DNA from 3 places in the Streptomyces sp. NPDC028635 genome. Region 2 is predicted to be linked to each of the others. Evidence: riboswitches for the same ligand, from Rfam matches in the RefSeq annotation. Region 2 holds a riboswitch; each other region holds the start of a gene.
What was found. Region 2 has a riboswitch for cyclic di-AMP ahead of AB0E88_RS28600 (M23 family metallopeptidase). Riboswitches for the same ligand answer to the same signal wherever they lie in the genome.
Positions count from the first base shown of each region.

Region 1: another riboswitch for cyclic di-AMP. It lies ahead of AB0E88_RS16960 (transglycosylase SLT domain-containing protein); the one in region 2 lies ahead of AB0E88_RS28600 (M23 family metallopeptidase).
Region 3: another riboswitch for cyclic di-AMP. It lies ahead of AB0E88_RS14185 (LysM peptidoglycan-binding domain-containing M23 family metallopeptidase); the one in region 2 lies ahead of AB0E88_RS28600 (M23 family metallopeptidase).

Region 1 is NZ_JBEZWX010000013.1:115,937-122,962, reverse strand. Features, by position in the region: gene fahA (fumarylacetoacetase) at 112-1,326, opposite strand; gene AB0E88_RS16975 (ATP-grasp domain-containing protein) at 1,572-2,828, shown strand; gene AB0E88_RS16970 (FAD-dependent oxidoreductase) at 3,008-4,210, shown strand; gene AB0E88_RS16965 (HAD family hydrolase) at 4,317-5,123, shown strand; gene AB0E88_RS16960 (transglycosylase SLT domain-containing protein) at 5,160-5,654, opposite strand; cyclic di-AMP (ydaO/yuaA leader) riboswitch at 5,660-5,842, opposite strand; gene AB0E88_RS16955 (polyprenyl synthetase family protein) at 6,421-7,026, shown strand, end outside.
Region 2 is NZ_JBEZWX010000035.1:56,304-63,329, reverse strand. Features, by position in the region: gene trmB (tRNA (guanosine(46)-N7)-methyltransferase TrmB) at 1-814, shown strand, start outside; gene AB0E88_RS28605 (PrsW family intramembrane metalloprotease) at 865-2,229, shown strand; gene AB0E88_RS28600 (M23 family metallopeptidase) at 2,422-3,453, opposite strand; cyclic di-AMP (ydaO/yuaA leader) riboswitch at 3,465-3,619, opposite strand; gene AB0E88_RS28595 (PP2C family protein-serine/threonine phosphatase) at 3,861-4,994, opposite strand; tRNA gene AB0E88_RS28590 (tRNA-Met) at 5,703-5,776, opposite strand; gene ribA (GTP cyclohydrolase II) at 5,927-6,571, opposite strand; gene AB0E88_RS28580 (MarR family transcriptional regulator) at 6,694-7,026, opposite strand, start outside.
Region 3 is NZ_JBEZWX010000010.1:195,501-202,526, forward strand. Features, by position in the region: gene AB0E88_RS14180 (SGNH/GDSL hydrolase family protein) at 1-22, opposite strand, end outside; gene AB0E88_RS14185 (LysM peptidoglycan-binding domain-containing M23 family metallopeptidase) at 307-1,206, opposite strand; cyclic di-AMP (ydaO/yuaA leader) riboswitch at 1,212-1,408, opposite strand; gene AB0E88_RS14190 (tyrosine-protein phosphatase) at 1,833-2,630, shown strand; gene AB0E88_RS14195 (DUF6126 family protein) at 2,690-2,812, opposite strand; gene AB0E88_RS14200 (XRE family transcriptional regulator) at 2,809-3,429, opposite strand; gene AB0E88_RS14205 (aspartate aminotransferase family protein) at 3,638-5,023, opposite strand; gene dxs (1-deoxy-D-xylulose-5-phosphate synthase) at 5,020-6,921, opposite strand; gene ispG (flavodoxin-dependent (E)-4-hydroxy-3-methylbut-2-enyl-diphosphate synthase) at 6,953-7,026, opposite strand, start outside.

The DNA of each region.
Region 1 (7,026 bases), on a different contig from region 2:
CACGGCTATGCGGGGCGGAGGGGCGGCCTTTGATCCCGTGTCCCGCCGGGATCGGGGGCAGCCCGCCGTGGCCCCGTCCGGCCACGCCTCACGGTGGCCCGCCGGAGCGCGTCAGCGCGTGACGATCCGTCCTGTCACCTCGCCGAGGCCCACCCGGACGCCGTCCGGGCCGGGGGCCCAGGCGGACAGGGTCACCACGTCGCCGTCCTCCAGGAAGGTCCGCTTGCCGTCGGGGAGGTCCAGGGGGTCCTGGCCGTTCCAGGTGAGCTCCAGCAGGGAACCGCGCTGGGCGGGCTCGGGGCCGCTGACGGTGCCGGAGCCGTAGAGGTCGCCGGTGCGCAGCGAGGCGCCGTTGACCGTCATGTGCGCCAGCTGCTGGGCGGCCGTCCAGTACATGGTGGAGAAGGGGGGCTCGGAGACGACGTGGCCGTTGATGGCGACGGAGATCCGCAGGTCGTAGCCGCCGGGTTCGTCGGTGGAGTCGTCGAGGTAGGGCAGCAGCGGGTGGGTGCGCTCCGGGGGTGCGACGCGGGCCTCGTCCAGGGCCTCCAGCGGGGTGATCCACGCGGAGACCGAGGTGGCGAAGGACTTGCCGAGGAAGGGGCCGAGGGGGACGTACTCCCAGGCCTGGATGTCGCGGGCCGACCAGTCGTTGAGCAGGCACAGCCCGAAGACGTGGTCACGGAAGTCGCCGAGGGCGACCGGCTCGCCGAGGGAGGAGGGAGCGCCGACGACGAAGCCGACCTCGGCCTCGATGTCGAGGCGGACGGACGGGCCGAAGACGGGCGCCGGGTCCGTCGGGGCCTTGCGCTGGCCGGAGGGGCGCACGATGTCGGTGTCGGAGACGACGACGGTGCCGGAGCGGCCGTGGTAACCGATCGGCAGGTGCTTCCAGTTGGGGGTGAGGGAGTCGGCGGCGTCGGGGCGGAAGATCTGGCCGACGTTCCGGGCGTGGTTCTCGGAGGCGTAGAAGTCGACGTAGTCCGCGACCTCGAAGGGCAGGTGCAGGGTCACCGCGGACAGGGGGTGGAAGAAGGGCTCGACGGCCTCGCGATGCGAGGGCACCGTGACCCACGCCGTCAGTGCGCGCCGGACGTCGGACCAGGCGGTGCGGCCGGCGGCGAGCAGCGGGTTCAGCGAGGGCTGGGCGAGCAGCGCGGCGTAGGGAGAGCCGAGCGCCATCGCCGCCGCGCCCGCGTCGAGCACGTGGTCGCCGAGCCGGACACCGACCCGCCGCTCGGCCGGAGAACCGGCGGGCGAGAAGACGCCGTACGGAAGGTTGTGCGCACCGAAGGGGTCGCCCTCGGGGACGTCGAAGGGGGGCATGCGGTGCCGCCTCGCTTTCGTGCACGTCGGACACGGCGCCAGGGCCGTGCGATCCAGGTGGTCGCGGCACACGTTACGGCCGAGTCGGCTGTCTTGGGCAGTGTCTAAAGAGTTTGCAATGTCCGTTATAGCCTTGTCGGAGGTGGCAATTCCGGCTTAGCGTCCTTTGCGGGGAACACGGACGGAGGGCATCCGTTCCGTCGGGGGGACACGTGGGGGGACCCGTGGCCAGCAGTGCCGCAAGCCTGCCGTTCCAAGTCGACCGTGAAGTACCTGGCCTGATCGTGAAGTTCGGAGACTATCCGCTGCACCACGGCGGGGTCGGGGCGATCCGCAGTCTGGGGCGTCTGGGCGTGCCCATGTACGCGATCACCGAGGACCCCTACACCCCGGCCGCCTCCTCCCGTTATCTGCGGCGCGCGTTCGTGTGGCCGACGACGGGCGCGGAGGAGGCGGGGCGCCTGGTCGAGGGGTTGTTGCGGATCGGGCGCCGGATCGGGCGGCCGACCGTGCTGATCCCCACCGACGAGGAGGCCGCGGTGCTGATCGCCGAGCACCAGGGCGACCTCGCCGGGCCGTTCCTCTTCCCGCGCGTCGCCCCGGACCTGCCGCGCCGGCTGGCCAGCAAGCAGGGGCTGCACGAGCTGTGCGCGCAGCACGGCATCCCCAGCCCGGCGGCCGCGTTCCCGCGGTCGTACGGCGACGTCGTGGCGTTCGCCCAGAAGGCCCGCTTCCCGGTGGTGGCGAAGAACCGGGAGGCGTTCGTGCGCCGTACGCGGCCCGCCGTCAACGGCACCACGCGCATCACCACCCGCGACGGGCTGCTCGCGCTGGCGCGGGACTGGGGGGAACGGCCCGGGGTGATCCTGCAGGAGTACCTGCCGCGTGAGCAGGCCGAGGACTGGATCGTGCACGCCTGCTTCGGCGCGGACTCGTCACCGCTGGCGATGTTCACCGGCGTCAAGGTCCGGTCCTGGCCGCCGCACGCCGGGATGACGGCGAACGCCTACGTCGTCGACAACCCGGAACTCGCCGACGTCGCCGCACGTTTCGTCAAACAGATCGGCTTCACCGGGATCATCGACCTCGACCTGCGCTTCGACCGCCGCGACGGGCAGTACAAGCTCCTCGACTTCAACCCGCGCATGGGCGCCCAGTTCCGCCTCTTCGAGAACGAGGCGGGGGTGGACGTGGTCCGCGCCCTGCATCTGGACCTGACCGGCCGCACCGTTCCGGAGGGGGAACAGCGCGCCGGCCACCGCTACATCGTGGAGAACATCGACCTGGCCGCCCTGCTCGCCTATCGCCGCAGCGGTTATACGACGCCGCACGCACCGGCCCGGGCGAGCGGCACGGAACTGGCCTGGTTCGCGGGTGACGACCCGCTGCCGTTCCTCACGATGCTCGCGCGCTTCGTGCGACCCGGCGCGAAGCACCTCAGTCAGCTGTGGCGGACCCACCGCCGCGGCAGCACCGGACCGGGCGGACGCCACCAGCCGTAGCCTCCTCCCGGCCGGAACACGAAGCCACGACACCGCGAAGCCACGACACCGCGAAGCCACGACACCGCGAGGCCACGACACAGCGAAGTGGCGCCATCGCGAGGCCACGACACCGCTAAGTGGCGCCGCACCACGACTACACCGCGAAGTGACGACATGACGTCCTGGGGAGGGACTTCGTGAACCAACCGGTAGCAGTCCTCGGGGCAGGCCCCTTCGGCCTGTCCACCGCCGCCCATCTGCGCGCCCGTGGCGTGCCCGTCCGCGTCTTCGGCGACCCCATGGTCAGCTGGCGCGACAACATGCCCGCCGGCATGCTCCTGAAGTCGACCCCCGTGGCCTCCAGCATCGACTGCCCGCAGCGCGGCTACACCCTCGCCGACTACTGCGACGCGGCCGGCATCCGGCGGCTGGTCACCGACGAGGACATCATTCCCGTGGAGACGTTCATCGCCTACGGCGAGTGGTTCCAGCAGAAGCTGGTGCCCGACCTGGAGCGGGTGCGGGTGGTCTCCGTGGACCGGCGCACCGGGGGCGGCTTCGAACTGAAGCTGGACTCGGGGGAGCAGCTCGCCGCGCGGGCCGTCGTCGTCGCCACCGGACTGTCCGGCCTGTCCCACCTGCCCCGCGAGCTGGCCGCGGCCGCCCCGGACGGACCGGCTCCGACAGCGCCCGTCTCGCACAGTTCCCAGCACCACGACCTGTCCCGGTTCGCCGGCCGTGAGCTGATCGTCGTCGGCGCCGGACAGTCCGCGCTGGAGACGGCGGCGCTCGCCGCCGAGGCCGGGGCCCGGGTGCGGGTGGTGGCCCGCGGCCGGGGGCGGGTCGCCTTCGGCGCGGCGCCGTGGGACCAGCCCCGGCTGCGCCCTCAGTCGCCCTTCGGCCGGGCCTGGTCGCTGTGGGCCCTCAGCTATTACCCGCACCCGTACCGCTATCTGCCCGCCGAGATACGCCACTACCTGGTCCGCCGGGTCCTCGGACCGCTCGGCGCCTGGTGGCTGCGTGAGCGCTTCGCGGGAAAGGTGCAGGTCAGCGAGGTGCAGCGGATCGTGCGGGCGGAGTCGACGGGCGAGGGCGCCACCCTCACCGTGCGCAGTCACGCCGGCCGCACCGAGCGGCTGGCCGCCGACCACGTCATCGCGGCCACCGGCTACCGGGTGAACCTCGCCGCCATGGACTTCCTCGGCCACGGGCTGCGCACCGCGCTCGCCGTCAGCCGCGGCACCCCGAGGCTCGGCGCCGGGTACGTCTCGTCGGTCCCCGGCCTGTACTTCACGGGTCTGCCGGCGGCCGGATCGTACGGCCCGGTGATGCGGTTCGTGTGCGGCACGGAGTTCGCCTCGCCACGGCTGGCCCGGCATCTGGTGGCGGCGCACGGCTGAGGGGACGGCGGACCCGCGCGGAGCGGCGGCGGCCCTGTGCGGGGGCCGGACGGAGCGGCGTAACGAGTGGTGAACGGGTGACCTGCGGGGTCCGTATTCTCTGATCATGGCCGCACCCCTCGCATATGCCCTCATCGCCACTGACCTGGACGGAACGCTGCTGCGCGGCGACGACACGCTGTCCGACCGGTCCCGGGCCGCGCTCGCGCGGGTGGCGAACGCCGGCGCCCGCCACCTGGTGGTGACGGGCCGCCCGGCGCCCCGGGTGCGGCCGCTGCTGGAGGACCTCGGCTGCACGGGGCTCGCGGTGTGCGGCCAGGGCGCGCAGGTGTACGACGCGGGGGCCGGCCGTCTGCTGTGGTCGGTGACGCTCGACCGGGAGCTGGCCGAGACCGCGCTCGGCAAGATCGAGGCCGAGGTGGGGGAGGTGTACGCCGCGGTCGACCAGGACGGCGTGGACGGGCTGACGCTGATCGAGCCCGGCTACCGGATGCCGCACCCGACGTTGCCGGCGGTGCGGGTCGGGCGGCGCGACGATCTGTGGGGCGAGCCGATCAGCAAGGTGCTGCTGCGCCATCCCGAGCTGTCCGACGACGAACTGGCGGCGACGGCGCGCGCGGTGGTCGGTTCCCTCGCGACGGTGACCATGTCGGGGCCGGGGACCGTGGAACTGCAGCCGTGCGGCGTCACCAAGGCGACGGGGCTCGCGCTGGCGGCCGACCATCTCGGCCTCGGCCCCGAGCGGGCGCTCGCGTTCGGGGACATGCCGAACGACATCCCGATGTTCGCCTGGGCCGCCCGGGGGGTGGCCATGGCCAACGCCCATGCGGAGCTGAAGGCCGTGGCCGACGAGGTCACCTTGTCGAACGAGGACGACGGCATCGCCGTCGTCCTCGAACGACTCTTCCCGTGAGGCAGCGACTCACGGCTTCTCGCGTGGGGTGGTGGCTCAGTACGCGCTGAAGACGTTGTCGATCGAGCCGTAGCGGGCGGCCGCGTAGTTGCAGGCAGCGGTGATGTTGGCGATCGGGTCGTACGGGTCCATGGAGGTGCCGGACACGTGGTAGGCGAGGAACGTCGGGTCGATCACCTGGAGCAGGCCCTTGGACGGGGTGCCGGCGGCCGCGTTGGAGTCCCACAGGTTGATGGCGGCGGGGTTGCCGGAGGACTCGCGGATGATGTTGCGGTAGATCCCGTCGTAGGTGCCCGGGATGCCGTGCCGGGACATGATGTCCAGCGACTGGCGGATCCAGCCGTCGAGGTTGTTCGGGTAGACCGAGTTGGCGGCCGTGATCACGGTGGCGCTGGTCGCCGGGGTGGCGGCGGAGGCGCTGGTGGCGCCGAAGAGCGGCAGCGCGAGGGCGGCGGCACCGGTGCCGGCGACGGCGAGGGTGCGGACGAGGCGGGACGTGCGGGTGCGGCGGTGCTGACCGGCAGCAGACATGACGAAGTTCCTCTCCCACGCCTGCGAGGTGAGCTGTCGGGTTCGGGCTGGAGATGCCCGGCCGGCCGCGGTTGCGGCACGGCTTCACCCCAAGCCGGTCCGGGGCGTCGTCGGGGTGACGACGTCCGGCTCGGCGACTTACCTGGGTCCCCCGCTCCTGCCGTACACGGATGAGTTGGTCCGATGGTGGATGCCGGACGGCGGCAGGATTGGGCGTCCATCCGACAGGCCGGGAAGTTATGCGAGAGCTGATGCCGGGAACAAGTACCGGTTTCACCTAATGCCCTGGTTGACCTTGGTCCGGGGTGTTTGGGGGGCTTGATCCTTTGTGATCGGCAAGGCTCAACTCGCTTGTGGGGACTGGCGAAACCCGGGGCAGACGGAGAGAAGGCCGGTGAGGGCGGCGCGTGACCCAATTCACTGGTGTCACACGGGAAACACATTTGGTACTAAGGCGGCCAAGGTGAATCGGCTGATTAATTACGGCAAAACGGGCAGTCGGGTCGTGTTGTGGCGCGCTGTGACGGGGTGCCTCACGGAGGGTGGGGGATGGTCTTCGCGGCACGCGCGTGGTTGATATCGGTACTTTTCGGCCGATCAGATTTGATCGATAAACATATCGGGCGTGATCCGATACCACCTGGCCTGTAACCGTGGGCGCTATCGGTGATCGAAACGTGACCGGATACGCTGACTTGAGTGATGTCAGCGACCTATCGACAAACCGTGTAATCGCCTACCGGCACCAGCAGACAGGAGACCCCTCGTGACCGTCGTCGGGCCGTTCGGGCTTAGCGTGCGGGACCAGGCTCTCGAGGCCGATGTCCAGGCCGGATTGGCGGCTGTCGAGGAAGGGCTGCTCGAGGCCACCAAGAGCGAGGTTCCCTTCATCACGGAGGCCGCGCAGCACCTGGTGCGGGCGGGCGGGAAGCGGTTCCGGCCGCTGCTCGCGATGCTGGCGGCGCAGTTCGGTGATCCGTATGCGCCGGGTGTGGTGCCGTCGGCGGTCGTGGTCGAGCTGACCCACCTCGCGACGCTGTACCACGACGACGTCATGGACGAGGCCGCCGTACGGCGCGGGGTGCCCAGCGCGAACACGCGGTGGGGCAACTCGGTCGCCGTACTGACCGGCGACTTCCTCTTCGCGCGGGCCTCGCAGATCCTCGCCGACCTCGGTCCCGAGGCGGTGCGGGTTCAGGCGCTGGCGTTCGAGCGGCTGGTCACCGGGCAGATCCTGGAGACCGCGGGGCCGCAGGACGGGCGCGACCCGGTCGACCACTACCTCGAGGTGCTCGGCGGCAAGACCGGATCGCTGGTGGCGGTGTCGTGCCGGTTCGGCGCGATGATGTCCGGCGCCGACGAGACGGTCGTG
Region 2 (7,026 bases):
CCCCCAGCCCGCCGGTGCGGCGGACCCCGGCGTCTCCGTCCGGCACACCCGGGCCAAGGGTGAGCCGCGGTTCCCGGACGGGCCGAAGGCCGACCCCGCCGGGTCGCACTTCGAGCGGCGCATCCGCAGCTTCCAGCCGCGCCGCAGCCGGGTCACCGCCGGACAGGCCGACGCCCTGCAGCGGCTGTGGCCCCAGTGGGGGCTGGACATCGACGGGCAGCGCACCCTCGATCTGACCGAGCTGTTCGGCAACGACCACCCCGTCGTGCTGGAGATCGGCTTCGGCATGGGTGAGGCCACCGCGCAGATGGCCGCCGCCGACCCCGGCACCAACATCCTCGCCGTGGACGTGCACACCCCCGGCCAGGGCAACCTGCTGAACCTCGCCGACCACCACGGCCTGTCCAACATCCGCGTCGGCAACGGCGACGCGATCATCCTGCTGCGCGAGATGCTCACCCCCGACGCGCTGGACGGCCTGCGCGTCTTCTTCCCGGACCCGTGGCCCAAGAAGCGGCACCACAAGCGCCGGCTGATCCAGCCGGAGTTCCTCACCCTCGCCGCGACCCGGCTGAGGCCCGGGGCGATCCTGCACTGCGCCACCGACTGGGAGCCCTACGCGGAGCAGATGCTCGAGGTGCTCACCGCGCACCCCGACTTCGAGAACACCCAGCCGGACAGCGGCTTCGCCCCGCGCCCCGCGTTCCGGCCGCTGACCCGCTTCGAGGGCCAGGGCCTGGACAAGGGCCACGTCGTGAACGACCTGCTCTTTCGCCGCGTACCGCATCCGCGGAGCGACTCGGACCCGCGCTGACGCAGCCGTCAACGTCGCGGGCGGCGCCCTCCCTCGTTAGGGTCAATGCCGTGGCCACGAGTCCCCCGTATCCGACCTACCCCAGCGGCCCCGGCGACGGTGCGCTCCATCACCCGCACTGGTGGCAGCGCAGAGGGGTGCGGTACGGCGCGCTCATCACGCTGCTCGCCCTGTCCGGTCTGGTCATCCTCGCGCTGGTGCGCGAGCAGACCGGCACCGAGGGCTTCCTGGTCGGGCTGGGGCTCGCCGTCTTCCCGGTACCGCTGCTGACCGCCGCCTTCCGCTGGCTGGACCGGGTCGAGCCCGGCCCCTGGCGGAACCTGCTGTTCTCCTTCGCCTGGGGCGCCTGCGCGGCTGCGCTGATAGCGATCGTCGCCAACAGCTTCGCGACGAAGTGGATAGCGACGGCGACCGCGGACCCGGCCGGCGCGGACACCCTCGGCGCCACGGTGATAGCGCCGATCGTGGAGGAGTCGGCGAAGGCCGCCGCCGTCCTGCTCGTCTTCCTCTTCCGCAGACGCGACTTCACCGGGCTCGTCGACGGCGTGGTGATAGCGGGTGTCACCGCCACCGGCTTCGCGTTCACCGAGAACATCCTCTACCTCGGCACCGCCTTCGGCACCGACCAGCTCACCGGCGGCCGGGGCATCGCCTCCGTCACCGCGGCGACCTTCTTCGTCCGCGTGATCATGTCGCCGTTCGCGCATCCGCTGTTCACCACCATGACCGGTATCGGCTTCGGCATCGCCGCGCTGTACGGCGAGGGCCGGCGCCTGCGCCGGGTCCTGCTCCCGCTGGGCGGGCTGCTGCTGGCCATGTGCATGCACGCTCTGTGGAACGGCTCGGCGTCCTTCGGTCCGTTCGGCTTCTTCGCCGTGTACGGCGGCTTCATGATGCCCGCGTTCGGGCTGCTGACCTGGCTGGTGATCTGGACCCGGCAGCGGGGGCTGCGCACGATCCGCGAGGAGCTGCCCGCCTATGTCGCCGCGGGCTGGCTCGCGCCCGCCGAGCCGTTCGCGCTCGGCTCGATGCGGGCGCGCCGCATGGCGCGCGAGTACGCCGCGCACCACCTGGGCAAGCCGGGGGCGAAGGAGGTCGGGCGCTACGAGGCGTACGCGACGTCCCTGGCGTTCCTGCGGCACCGGGGCCGCCGCGGCCGCGCCGGCGCCGACTTCGTCGTACGCGAGAGGGAGCTGCTGAACGAGCTGTGGCGGCTGCGGGAGCGGGCCCGGCCGGCGCTGGAGTACGCGGCCCGGGCGGCCGCGCCCCCGGTGCCGGTGATGCTGCCGTGGCCCGCGCACCCGTGGCAGGCCCCCGGGGCGGCGCGGCCGCACCTGCCGTACGCCGGGCACGCGGGGTACGGCGCCCATCCGGCGTACCCGGGCTACCCGGCGTACAACCCCTACCGCTCGTAGAGACGGGCGCCGGGGCATCGGAAGGCTCCGGTCAGAGCGGTCATGTCCTGTTGCAACGCGCCTCGGACCTGATCGACCGTTCCGCACGCGGATCGACCGGAGGTGCGAACACCGCGGCACACGGAAACCGGCAGCCCTGACGTCGGGGGGTTTGCCGTCAGGACCGCCGGGGTTCTGGAGCGGGCCGTGGTGTCAGGGGGTGAGGCCCTTGTCCTGCAGCCACGCCATCGGGTCGATGCCGGAGGCCTGCCCGTCGGGGTGCACCTCCAGGTGCAGGTGCGGGCCGGTGACGTTGCCGGTGGCGCCGACGCGGCCGATGACGTCACCGGTGGCGACCTTCTGCCCGACGCTGACGCTGATCGACGACTGGTGGCAGAACCACAGCTCGGTGCCGTCGTCGAGGGTGAGGATCGTGCGGTAGCCGTAGGAGCCGGCCCAGCCCGCTTCGGTGATGGTGCCGGTGTGGACGGCCTTGATCAGCGTGCCGGTGGGGGCGGCGAAGTCCAGGCCGGTGTGGTAGCCGGAGGACCACATCGAGCCGGCCTGCCCGAAGCGGGAGGTGAGGGTGTAGGAGGAGGTCGGCAGCGCGTACTGCTTGGCCAGTTCGGCCAGGCGCTCGGCCTCGGCCTTCTTCTTCGCCTCCGCCTCCGCCTTCTCCTTCGCGGCGGCGGCCTTGGCGGCGGCCTCCTGCTCGGCCTTGGCGGCGTCCTCGGCGGCCTGCTTGGCCACGGCGGCCTGGGCGGCGGCCTGCGCCTTGACGTCGACCTGCACCTGCTGCGACTCGGCCTGGGCCATGATCCGGTTGCGCAGCGCCTCACCGGCGTCGGAGGTGCCCTGCGCGGTGTCGGCGGAGCTGACGATGTCGCTCAGCGGGGTGGCGGAGCCCTGGGGCGCGGCGTCCTCGTGGTCGGAGATCAGTGAGCCGACCGAGGGCAGGTCGGGCATGGAGATGGAGACCGGCGGCTTGCCGGTCTGCGCGCTGGCCATGCCGCCCGCGCCGACGGCGGCGATGACGCCGACGCCGAGGACGGTGGAGCTGCGGGCGAGTCCGCCGCGCTGCTTGGCGACGCGGTGCCGGCCGCGGACGGGACGGACGGACTCCTCAGTGGGGTTCCACTCCTCCCAAGGGCCCTCGTCGGTGCGGTGGCCGCCGTAGACGAGGGTCTCGGGGCCCTGCTGGCTCGGCACGAACGGGGCTGTCGGGGCAGGCCGGTTGGACGCCACGCGGGCGTACTCCTTTCCTTCCGTTCGCCTACCGGGTTAGCTGACGGGTTCGGAGCAGGAAGGTCTCCTACGCGCGTATACCGGCCGTCGTCGACGGCGGCTGACGCGAGATTCACCCCAAGGTGGTGGTTCCCCGGTTCCCTACGGGATTCGGCGCGTGAGCACGGAGCCGTCTCTTGTGACGGCTGGGACGACCGCGCTGCGTTATCGAACGTTAATAGACCCGGCGGCATGATTCCAAGCCGTTCGTCTTGATCATTAACATTCTCGGCCTGGACTTTCACGCCACGACCGGTGCAAAAGGGGCGACTTGACCGCCCCTCAGGCGTCACGTCCAAAACCTCTTTTTGGTGATGGTGCGTCAATTGTTATGCACAGGGCGGTCATCCACTCACCCACCGTGACCTTCACGGCCGGCGGACGGCCAGCAGCGCCATGTCGTCCGCCATGCCGCCCCCCGAGTGCCGGCGCACATCCTTCGCGACCGCGGCGAGCAGGGCGCCGGGCGCGGTGACGACACGTCCGGCGAGCCGCGTCTCGACGTCGTAGAAGCGGCCATGGCGGTCGCGGCTCTCGGAGAGGCCGTCGGTGTACAGCAGCAGCGTGGCACCGCCGGGGAAGACGACCTCCTCGGCGCGGTCCGGCGACGGGCCCAGCTCGCCCATGCCGAGCGGCAGCGCGTGTTCGGCGGGCAGCAGCGCGCGCAGGGTGCCGTCGGCGTGCAGCAGCACCGGCGGCGGATGACCGCGGTTGAGGACGCGGACGACACCGTCGCCGTGCGGGAGTTCGGCGAGAACGGCGGTGGTGAACCCCTCGAAGGCGTCGAGCCCGTCGCGCCGGGCGCCCTCGCGGGCCAGCGCCCGCTCCAGCCGCTGGGCGACCGCCTCCAGGGTGGCCTCCTGCTCGGCGGCCTCCCGGAACGCCCCGATGACCACGGCCACGGCCGCCACCGCGCCCATGCCCTTGCCGCGCACGTCCCCGACGATCAGGCGGACGCCGTACGGGCTGTCCTGGACGGCGTACAGATCACCGCCGATGAAGGCGTCGGCGCGCGCGGCCTCGTAGCAGGCGGCGATCTGGAACCCGCCGATCTCTTCGGCGGGTTCGGGCAGTACAGCGCGCTGGGCGGCCTCGGCGACCTCGCGCGCGGAGGCGAGCTGCTCGCTGCTGCGGCGCGCGAGGGCGTTGATCAGGACGGCCAGGACGGCGACCGTGGCGACGGTCACCAGCTCGGTGACGGCGTCGGTGTGCCAGACGATGCCGATCGTCAGATGCAGCCCGAGCACGACGACGACGGCGGCGAGCCCGGTGAGCACGGTGCCGCGGCGGCTGTAGAGCGGGGCGGCGACCAGGGGCGCGGCGGTGAAGAAGGGGACCGCCGTGAAGTCGGACGGGGTGCAGTAGTCGTAGACCGCGCCGGCGGCGATGAGCAGCGCCGGCAGGATCCGTACGAAGGTGCGCGCGAGGGAGATCCTCCGGCCCTCCCCGGGCCGCGGTTCCCCACCGTCGCCGGGGACGGGCCCCGGCCCGGGCTCGGGCACGAAGGCATCGGGCAGCCGCAGGGCGGACCGGGAGCCGGGGTCGAGGGCCGGGGCCCCCGGTCCGTCGGCAGGGGGATCGGAGGCGCATCCGCGGGCGGCGGATCCCGTCCCGGCACCGGGAACCCATCCGTCGGCCAGAGAGCCCGCCCCGGCCTCCGGAACACGACCGCCGGCCCGTGGGCCAGCCCCGGCCTCGGGAACGCGCCTGCCGGTCCGGGGGTACGGCCCGTCGTCCGTCACGTCTCCAGGCCGCACCGCTCGTCTCCCACCGTCCCTGTCCGCCGTCGTCCCGCCCGTCCAGGCTTGCCGGTGCGGGCGCGAGCGGCGAGCGGTGAGGGCCGACCGGATGACACCGGGCGCCGGCGAGCCCCGGCGGCGTGCAGCCGGGGGCGGCGAGCCGGCCGGGGGCGGACGGGCCGGCGGCGTGCAGCCGGAAGACGGCGAGCCCCAGCGACGGACAGCCGGGGCGGGCGGCGAGCCCAGCAGTGGAATGCCGGAGGGCTGCGGCCCCAGCGACGGACAGCCGGGGCGGCCCGGTGTCCGACTGCCGAGGGCCGGGCGGCGCCGGGCCCAGCGGCAGAGCGGGCCGAGTGGCAGAGCGGGCCGAGTGGAGAGCGGGCCGAGTGGCAGAAACGAGGCCCACGCGCCGGTCGTGACGTAAAAAACCGAGGGCCGGAAACCTTTCGGCTTCCGGCCCTCGGCCTTCAGTAGCGGGGACAGGATTTGAACCTGCGACCTCTGGGTTATGAGCCCAGCGAGCTACCGAGCTGCTCCACCCCGCGTCGTTGTGTCTCCAGTGTACGTCATCCGCGGGGCCCCCGACGACCACGTTCCTTCGCCACCCCCCGTGCCGCCGCCGAGGCCACCTCCCGTGCCCCCGCAGAGGCCACCCCCCGTGCCACCGCAGAAGCCCCCCCGGCCCCCCGCCGAGGTCAGCCCGCGCTCCGTTCCGCCAGCTCGGCCAGCGGCAGCGTGTGCTGGGTCTGCAGGGCCTTGGCGCGCAGGTAGCGCACGTTGTGCGGGGTGGAGAAGACGCCGGTCGGCACCCGGTCGCGGACGTCGAGCCCCAGGGTGCGCAGCTGGCCGGCCTTGTCCGGGTTGTTGGACAGCAGATCCAGCGACCCGATCCCGAGGGCGGTGAGCATCTGCGCGGCGGCGGTGTAGTCGCGGGCGTCCTCGGGCAGCCCGAGGGCGGCGTTGGCGGCGTAGGTGTCCAGGCCCTGGTCCTGGAGGGCGTAGGCGTCGAGCTTGTTGTAGAGGCCGATGCCGCGCCCTTCCTGACGCAGGTAGAGCAGGACGCCGCCGCGGTCGGCGATGCGTTCGACGGCCTCCCGCAACTGGGGGCCGCAGTCGCAGCGGGCGGAGCCGAAGACGTCACCGGTCAGGCACTCGGAGTGCAGCCGGACGAGCGGGACCGGGCCCGGCTCGCCGAGGACGACGGCCACGTGCTCCTGGCCGTCGGTCAGGCCGTGGAAGGTGACCAGTTCGGCGTCGGCGCGGTAGCCGTCGGCGAAGTGCAGCGGGACCCGGACGCGGGCGCGCGGGGTGGCGGCGGGGACAACGGGGATGTCGGCCATGCGGATGCTCCGGGTTCCGTCCGTCTGCTTCAGATTTGAAGCAGAAGCTCAGACCGGACCCTACTCCTGCTTGAAACTTGAAGCAATACGCCGTCTCGGGGACCCGCCGGGTATGCCGTGACTCACCCGCACGACGGCCCGGACCGCCGGCGCCAGGGCACGTCCTCCGCCTCCGCCCCCTCGAGCGCCCGCGCGATCCCCGCGCAGATCTCCTCCAGCTGTCCGACCTGCTCCGCGCCGAGGTGGTCGAACAGCGCGGTCCGGACCGTCTCCACATGGCCGGGGGCCGCGCGCTCGACATGGGCCAGCCCCTCACCGGTCAGGACGGCGATGCTCCCCCGCTTGTCCGACGGGCAGCTCTCGCGCGCCACCAGCCCGTCCTTCTCCAGCCGCGTCACCGCGTACGTCAGCCGGCTGCGGGTGATCTTCAGCGCCTCCGCGAGATCGGTCATCCG
Region 3 (7,026 bases), on a different contig from region 2:
CCGCCACGTACGACCCGATCACTGCTCTGCTGTCACTCTTCGAATCGTCTGCCACGGCAGACCATGATTCACCCTGCAATGTGACCTACGCGACCGTAGGCAGGGGTTGACGGTCGGTGAGATAAGCCACTTCAGGTGTCCGGCCCCGTCGGGAATAAGCGCCCCGGCCGTGAGGGCCGCGTGACGGCCGTGAGACGCCGGCCGCACCGGGCACGGAAGGCCGGGCACACCGAAGGCCGGACACCCGTGGGTCGGGGTCCGGCCTTGGTGGCGTGTCAGACGGGTGGCCGCCGGGGCGGCGCGGGGTCAGCCGACGGTGACGCCGTGGGCGCGCAGGTAGGCGACCGGGTCCACGTCGGAGCCGTAGTCCGGCGTGGTGCGGATCTCGAAGTGCAGGTGCGGGCCGGTCACGTTGCCGGTCGCGCCGGACAGGCCGAGCTGCTGACCCGCGGTGACGCTCTGACCGGCCGAGACGGAGATCTGCGACAGGTGCGCGTACTGGGCGTAGTAGCCGTCGTTCAGCTTGATGACGACCTGGTTGCCGTAGGCGCCACCCCAGCCGGCGGAGACGACGGTGCCCGCGCCGACGGCCTTGACGGTGGTGCCGGTCGGGACGACGAAGTCGACACCGGTGTGGTAGCCGCTGGCCCACATGCTGCCGGGGGTGTGGTACGCGGTGCCGATGGTGGCGCCGCTGACCGGAAGGGTGAAGCCGGCGGCGGTGCTCGCCGACCGGGCCGGCTCGGCCTTCGCGGGCTCGGCGGCCTTGGCGGCGGGCTTGTGCGCGGGCGCCTCGCTCTTGTGCGACGGCGCGGCCTTGTGCGCCACGGCGGCCTTCTTGCCGAGGGTCAGCTTCAGACCGGGGTGGATGAGCGACGGGTCGCTGCCGACGGCCTCGCGGTTGTCCTCGTAGAGCTTCTTCCAGCCGCCGGCGACGTGCTGCTCGTTCGCGATCTTCGACAGGTAGTCGCCGGACTTGACCGTGTAGACGCGCACGCCGGACCGCGGCGCCTTCTTCTCGGCGGACGGCAGGCTCTGGACGGCCTTGCCGGACACCGACTGGGCGGCGGTCTGCGGCGTGGCGGCGTGCGCACCGGCGGCGCCCATGAGCGGCAGCGCGAGGGCGGCGCCACCGGTGCCGGCGACGGCGAGGGTGCGGGCGAAACGCTGGGACTTCGGACGACGGTGCTTACCCTTTGCGGGCATGGCGCTTTTCCTCTCCGGCGCCTGCGAGGTGAGCTGTCGGGTTCGGGCTGGAGATGCCCGGCCGCGCTGGGCGCGGCTTCACCCCAGAGCCGTTCCGGGAACCGGAACAGGCGGTCGTACCTGTGGGTCCCCCGCTCCTGCCGTACGTCGGGTGGGTGGGTGCGGTGCGCCGGACGGCGGCAGGATTCGGCGTCCGTCCGGATTCGGTGGGGAACGTAAGCGAGCAAGACGCACGGGGACAAGCGAAAGGTTGCGTGAACGGGCGTTTCTCGTGATCCACTACCGGAACACGCCGTCACACTGCGTGCATTCGATCTGCTGTCCGTACGTCAATTCACCGGGAAATACGCCTCCATTACGTGGACATGACGTACGACGGACGGTCACCGTTATGACCCTCCTCACGCCACCCGCCCCCAGGGACCCTCAATTCATTGCGAGTTGGAAGGAAGGCGCCAATTCGGGCAGAAAGCCCAGATGCGACGTGGATGGATATCCGTCCCATTCGACCGCCGTCGCCGGGGGGCGGGGACAACCGGTTGCCCCGGGAATCCATGTCGTATCGTCGAAGGGCACCCGTCGGCCATTCGAGCCGCGTCGGCGGGTACGAGCGGGAGGAGCCCTTCGTGACGCAGCAGGTGCCGTCGACCGAACCCGAGCTGACCGGAGTGCGCAACTTCCGAGACGTGGGCGGGCTGCCCACGGTCGACGGACGGCGGGTGCGGCACGGCGTACTGTTCCGCAGCGGCCACCTCGCCCACGCCACGGCCGAGGACGCGGCGTACCTGTCCTCCCTGGGGCTGCACACGATCTTCGACTTCCGCAACGCGGCCGACCAGAAGCTCGAGGGCCCGGACGTCGAGCTGCCGGGCGTGCGCAACGTCAACCTGCCGCTGTCGGACCCGGCGGACGGCGCGGAGTTCTGGAAGATGGTCCGCGACGGGGATCTCGACCAGCTGCGCGGCATCCTCGCCGACGGCAAGGGCGCGAACCGGATGATCGCCTCCTACCGCACGATCATCAAGGAGCGCACCGGCGAGCACTCCCGGGTGCTGCACGCGCTCGCCGAGGACAACGTCCCGGCCCTGATGCACTGCGCCGCGGGCAAGGACCGCGCCGGCCTGTCGATAGCGGTCACCCTGCTCGCCCTGGGCGTGGAGAAGGACGCCATCGTCGAGGACTACCTGAAGTCCAACGAGAAACACCGCCGGTACAAGGTGCGCCGCAGCGGCTCGGCGGAGTCGGCCTACACTCCCGAGGTGATGGAGCTGCTCAGCCCGCTCTTCGACGCGCGCGCCGAGTACCTCACGGCGGCCATGGAGACCATCGAGGAGACCTGGGGCGGCGTCGACGCCTACCTGGAGCAGGGGCTCGGGCTCACCCCCGAGAGCCGGGAGCGGCTGCGGGCACGCCTGCTCGACTGACGGCCGCGCCCGAGCCGCGGCGGCGCCCGGCCGGCGCCGGGTCGCTCACGGAGGTACGCCTACTGCTGGGCGCCCAGCTCGAACAGCAGCCAGATGAACCCGGCCAGGACGTGCCCGACGGCGATGTAGATGATGAGGCGGATCCACAGGGTCCGGGGGAACTTCTCCTCGAAGTTGCTCATCGTGCCTCTCCAGGGTGGGCGGGCCCCAGGCACAGTGTGGCCGTGGGGCTCTGCAGCAGGGTGTGGACGAACAGGAGCTCCAGGCCTCCGGGGTCCTCGGCGGCGATCCGGTGCGGGGTCAGCGAGTCGAAGTGCGCGCTGTCCCCCGGGCCGAGCCGGTGGGTGGTGTCCCCGAGGCGCAGCCTGAGCCGTCCGGCCAGGACGTACAGCCACTCCTCGCCGGGGTGCACGCGCACGATGTCGTCCTGCGCGCCGTACGGCACCTGCACCCGCAGGGCCTGCATGCCGCGACCGGGGGCGCCCGCCTGCCGGTACGTCCAGCCGCCGGCCACCGTCGGCTCCATGTCCGCGGCACGCACCACGGCGTCCCGCTCGGCGACGCTCTCGCCGAGCAGCTCCGAGACGGTCGTACTGTAGATACGGGCCAGCGCGAGCAGCATCGGCAGCGAGGGCTGGCGCTGTCCGGTCTCCAGACGGGACAGATGGGCCGGGGACAGCCCGGCGGCGCGGGCGGCGGCCTCCAGGGTGAGGCCGGCGCGGCGGCGCAGGGACCGCAGCTGCGGGGCCACGGCGGGCAGTGCGCCGGCCGGTTCCGCGGGGGGCTCTGAGGAGCTCATGTCTCCATTCAGCCGCACGTTTGCCTCTGCGGCAAATTCCTTGCCTCAGAGGCAAAGCCGCAGCGGTGTCGCCCCGTCCGCAACGGCCGCCCGGCCCGCCGCCCCCGCACAGCCCGCCGGCCTGCCGCCGGACCACCGGGCCTGCCGGCCGGCCCGGACCACGGGCCCCGCCGGTCCGCCCCGATCACGGGGCCGCCGGCACCCGCCGCTACCGGTTCGTCACCGCCTGCTTGATCAGCGTCTTGCCGAAGTCCCACATCAGACCGTTCCCGCTGTGCGCGTCGTCCATCACGGCGGTGAAGGCGTCGACGAAGCGGTCCACATCCGCCTCGTCGATGATCAGCGGCGGGATCAGTTTGATCACCTCCAGGTGGTCGCCGGAGACCTGGGTCAGGATCCGGTGCCGCTGGAGCAGGGGGACGACCACCATCTGCGCGAACAGCCCCTTGCGGGCGGCCTGGAGCATGGTCCAGCGGCTGCGCAGCTTCAGCGAGGCGGGCCGGCCGAACTCGATGCCGATCATCAGCCCGCGGCCGCGGACGTCGGCGAGCAGTTCGTACTTCTCGGTCAGCGCGGCTAGCCGGGACTTCAGCAGCTCCCCCGTCGTGCGCACCTGGGCGACGATCTGCTCCTGCTCCATGACCGACAGCACGGCGAGGCCGCACGCCATCGCCTGGGCGTTGGAGCCGAAGCTCGCCGAGTGGACCAGCACGCGGTCCATGGACGAGTAGACCTTCTTGAAGATCCACTCCTTGCCCAGGGTGGCGCCGACCGGCACATAGCCGCCGGAGAGGGCCTTGGCGACGCACACCAGGTCGGGTTCGACGCCGTCCTCGTGCTGGTAGGCGTAGAAGTCGCCGGTGCGCCCGAGGCCGGTCTGCACCTCGTCGGCGATGAGCAGCGCCTTGTGCCGGCGCAGCAGCTCCTGTGCGGCGCGCAGCGAGCCGGGCGGGGCCTCGTGCACGCCCTTGCCCTGGATCGGCTCGACGATCAGGGCGGCGACGTCGCCCTTGCGCAGCTCCCGCTCGAGCGCGTCGAGGTCGCCGAGCGGGACCGCCGTGTCGGGCAGCAGCGGGGCGAAGCCGTCCCGGAAGCCGGACTCGCCGTTGACCGACAGCGAGCCGGTGGTCAGGCCGTGGAAGGCGTGGTCGCAGTACAGGACGCGCGGCTTGCCGGTGGCGTACCGGGCGAACTTCAGGGCGGTCTCGACGGCCTCGGTGCCGCTGTTGCCGAAGAACACCCGGTCCAGGTGGGGGCTGTGCGCGAGCAGCCGTTCGGCGAGCAGGCCGGGCAGCGGCTGGCAGTCGAAACGGGTGAGGTCGGCGAGGTCGAGGTCGAGGACGTCGTGCAGTGCCTTGCGGACGACGGGGTGGTGGCGGCCGAGGCCCATCACCCCGAACCCGGCGAGCATGTCCAGGTAGTCGTTGCCCTCGGCGTCGAAGAAGTGGGCGCCCTCGGCACGCTCGTAGACCTTGTCGAAGCCGATGGTGCGCAGCATGCGCGGGAGCTGCGGGTTGAGGTGGCGCGCATGCAGCTCGTAGCGTTCGGCTCCGCGCTCGGCGAGCAGGGCGCCGAGGTCGAACTCGGTGGTCATTCACTCTCCTTGGCTGTGCCGTCGAGGTCCATGACGGCCAGGCTCGCGCTGATCCGGCCGGCCACCTCGACGGGCGTGAGGCCGATGTCGGCCAGCACCTCGCCGCGTTTGGCGTGGGCGAGGAACTGCTCCGGGATGCCGAAGCGCCGTACCGGTACATTCACGTCGGCGTCGCCGAGGGCGAGGGCGACCGCGCTGCCGACGCCCGCGGCGCGGCTGTTGTCCTCGACGACGGCGACCAGCCGGTGCTCGGCCGCGAGGCCCGGCAGCGCCGGGTCGACGGGCTTGACCCAGCGCGGGTCGACGACCGTGCAGCCGATGCCCCGGGCCGCCAGCAGCTCCGCGGCCTTCAGGCACACCGGCGCCATCACGCCGACCGCGACGAGGAGGACCTGGGGGCTCTCGGCGGAACGGTGCAGCACGTCGAGGCCGCCCACCCGGTCGATCGCCGGGATCGACGCCCCGACGGACTCCTTCGGGAAGCGGACCAGGGTCGGCGCGTCGTCCACGGCGACGGCCTCGCGCAGCTGGGCGCGCAGCTGGTCGGCGTCGCGCGGGGCGGCGATCCTGAGACCGGGCACGACCTGGAGGACGGACATGTCCCACATGCCGTTGTGGGAGGGCCCGTCGACGCCGGTGACGCCGGCCCGGTCGAGGACGAAGGTCACCCCGCACCGGTGCAGGGCGACGTCCATCAGCAGCTGGTCGAAGGCGCGGTTGAGGAACGTGGCGTAGACGGCGACGACCGGGTGCAGGCCGCCGGTGGCCAGGCCCGCCGCGGAGACGGCCGCGTGCTGTTCGGCGATGCCGACGTCCCACACCCGGTCCGGGAAGCGGGCGGCGAACTTGCCTAGGCCGACCGGGTGGAGCATGGCCGCGGTGATCGCGACGACGTCGTCCCGTTCCTCGCCGATCCTGACGATCTCGTCGCCGAACACCGACGTCCACGACGGCCCGTCGGAGGGGACGAGCGGCGCGCAGGTGAGCGGGTCGATCACGCCGACGGTGTGGAAGTGGTCCTCCTCGTTGCGCAGGGCGGGTTCGTAGCCGCGCCCCTTGACCGTGAGGCAGTGCACCAGTACCGGGCCGTGGAAGCGCTTGGCGCGCCTGAGAGCCGACTCGACGGCCCGGATGTCGTGCCCGTCGATCGGGCCGACGTACTTCAGCCCGAGGTCCTCGAACATGCCCTGCGGTGCGAAGGCGTCCTTGAAGCCCTTCTTCGCGCCGTGCAGGGACTCGTAGATCGTGTTGCCGACGACCGGGGTGCGCAGCAGCACCTCCTTGCCCCAGGCGAGGACCTTCTCGTAGGAGTCGGTGGTGCGCAGGGTCGCGAGGTGGTTGGCGAGGCCGCCGATGGTGGGCGCGTAGGAACGCTCGTTGTCGTTGACGACGATGATCAACGGCCGGTCCTTGGCCGCGGCGATGTTGTTCAGCGCCTCCCAGGCCATGCCGCCGGTCAGCGCGCCGTCGCCGATCACCGCGACGACGTGGCCCTTCTCCCCCTGCACCTGGCGTGCCTTGGCGAGGCCGTCGGCCCAGCCGAGCGCGGTGGAGGCGTGGCTGTTCTCGATGACGTCGTGCTCGGACTCCTCGCGCGAGGGGTAGCCGGACAGGCCGCCCTTGCCGCGCAGCTTGGAGAAGTCCTGACGTCCCGTCAGGAGCTTGTGGACATAGGACTGGTGGCCGGTGTCCCACAGGATGCGGTCGGCCGGCGACTCGAAGACCCGGTGCAGGGCGACGGTCAGTTCGACCACGCCCAGGTTGGGCCCGAGGTGGCCGCCGGTCCGGGTGACCGCCTGCACCAGGAACTCGCGTATCTCTTCGGTCAGTGCGCCCAGTTCCGCCTCGGACAGCGCCTTCAGGTCGCGTGGTTGCCGGATGGTCTCCAGGATCGTCACGCTCGGGCCCCCTCTCGGTCCGTGCCGTATGTCAACTCACCGTCACTGCCGGTGTCCCGGTGGCGGGTGCGGAGCCCTCCCGCTCCATCTGCTCGGCGATCTTCG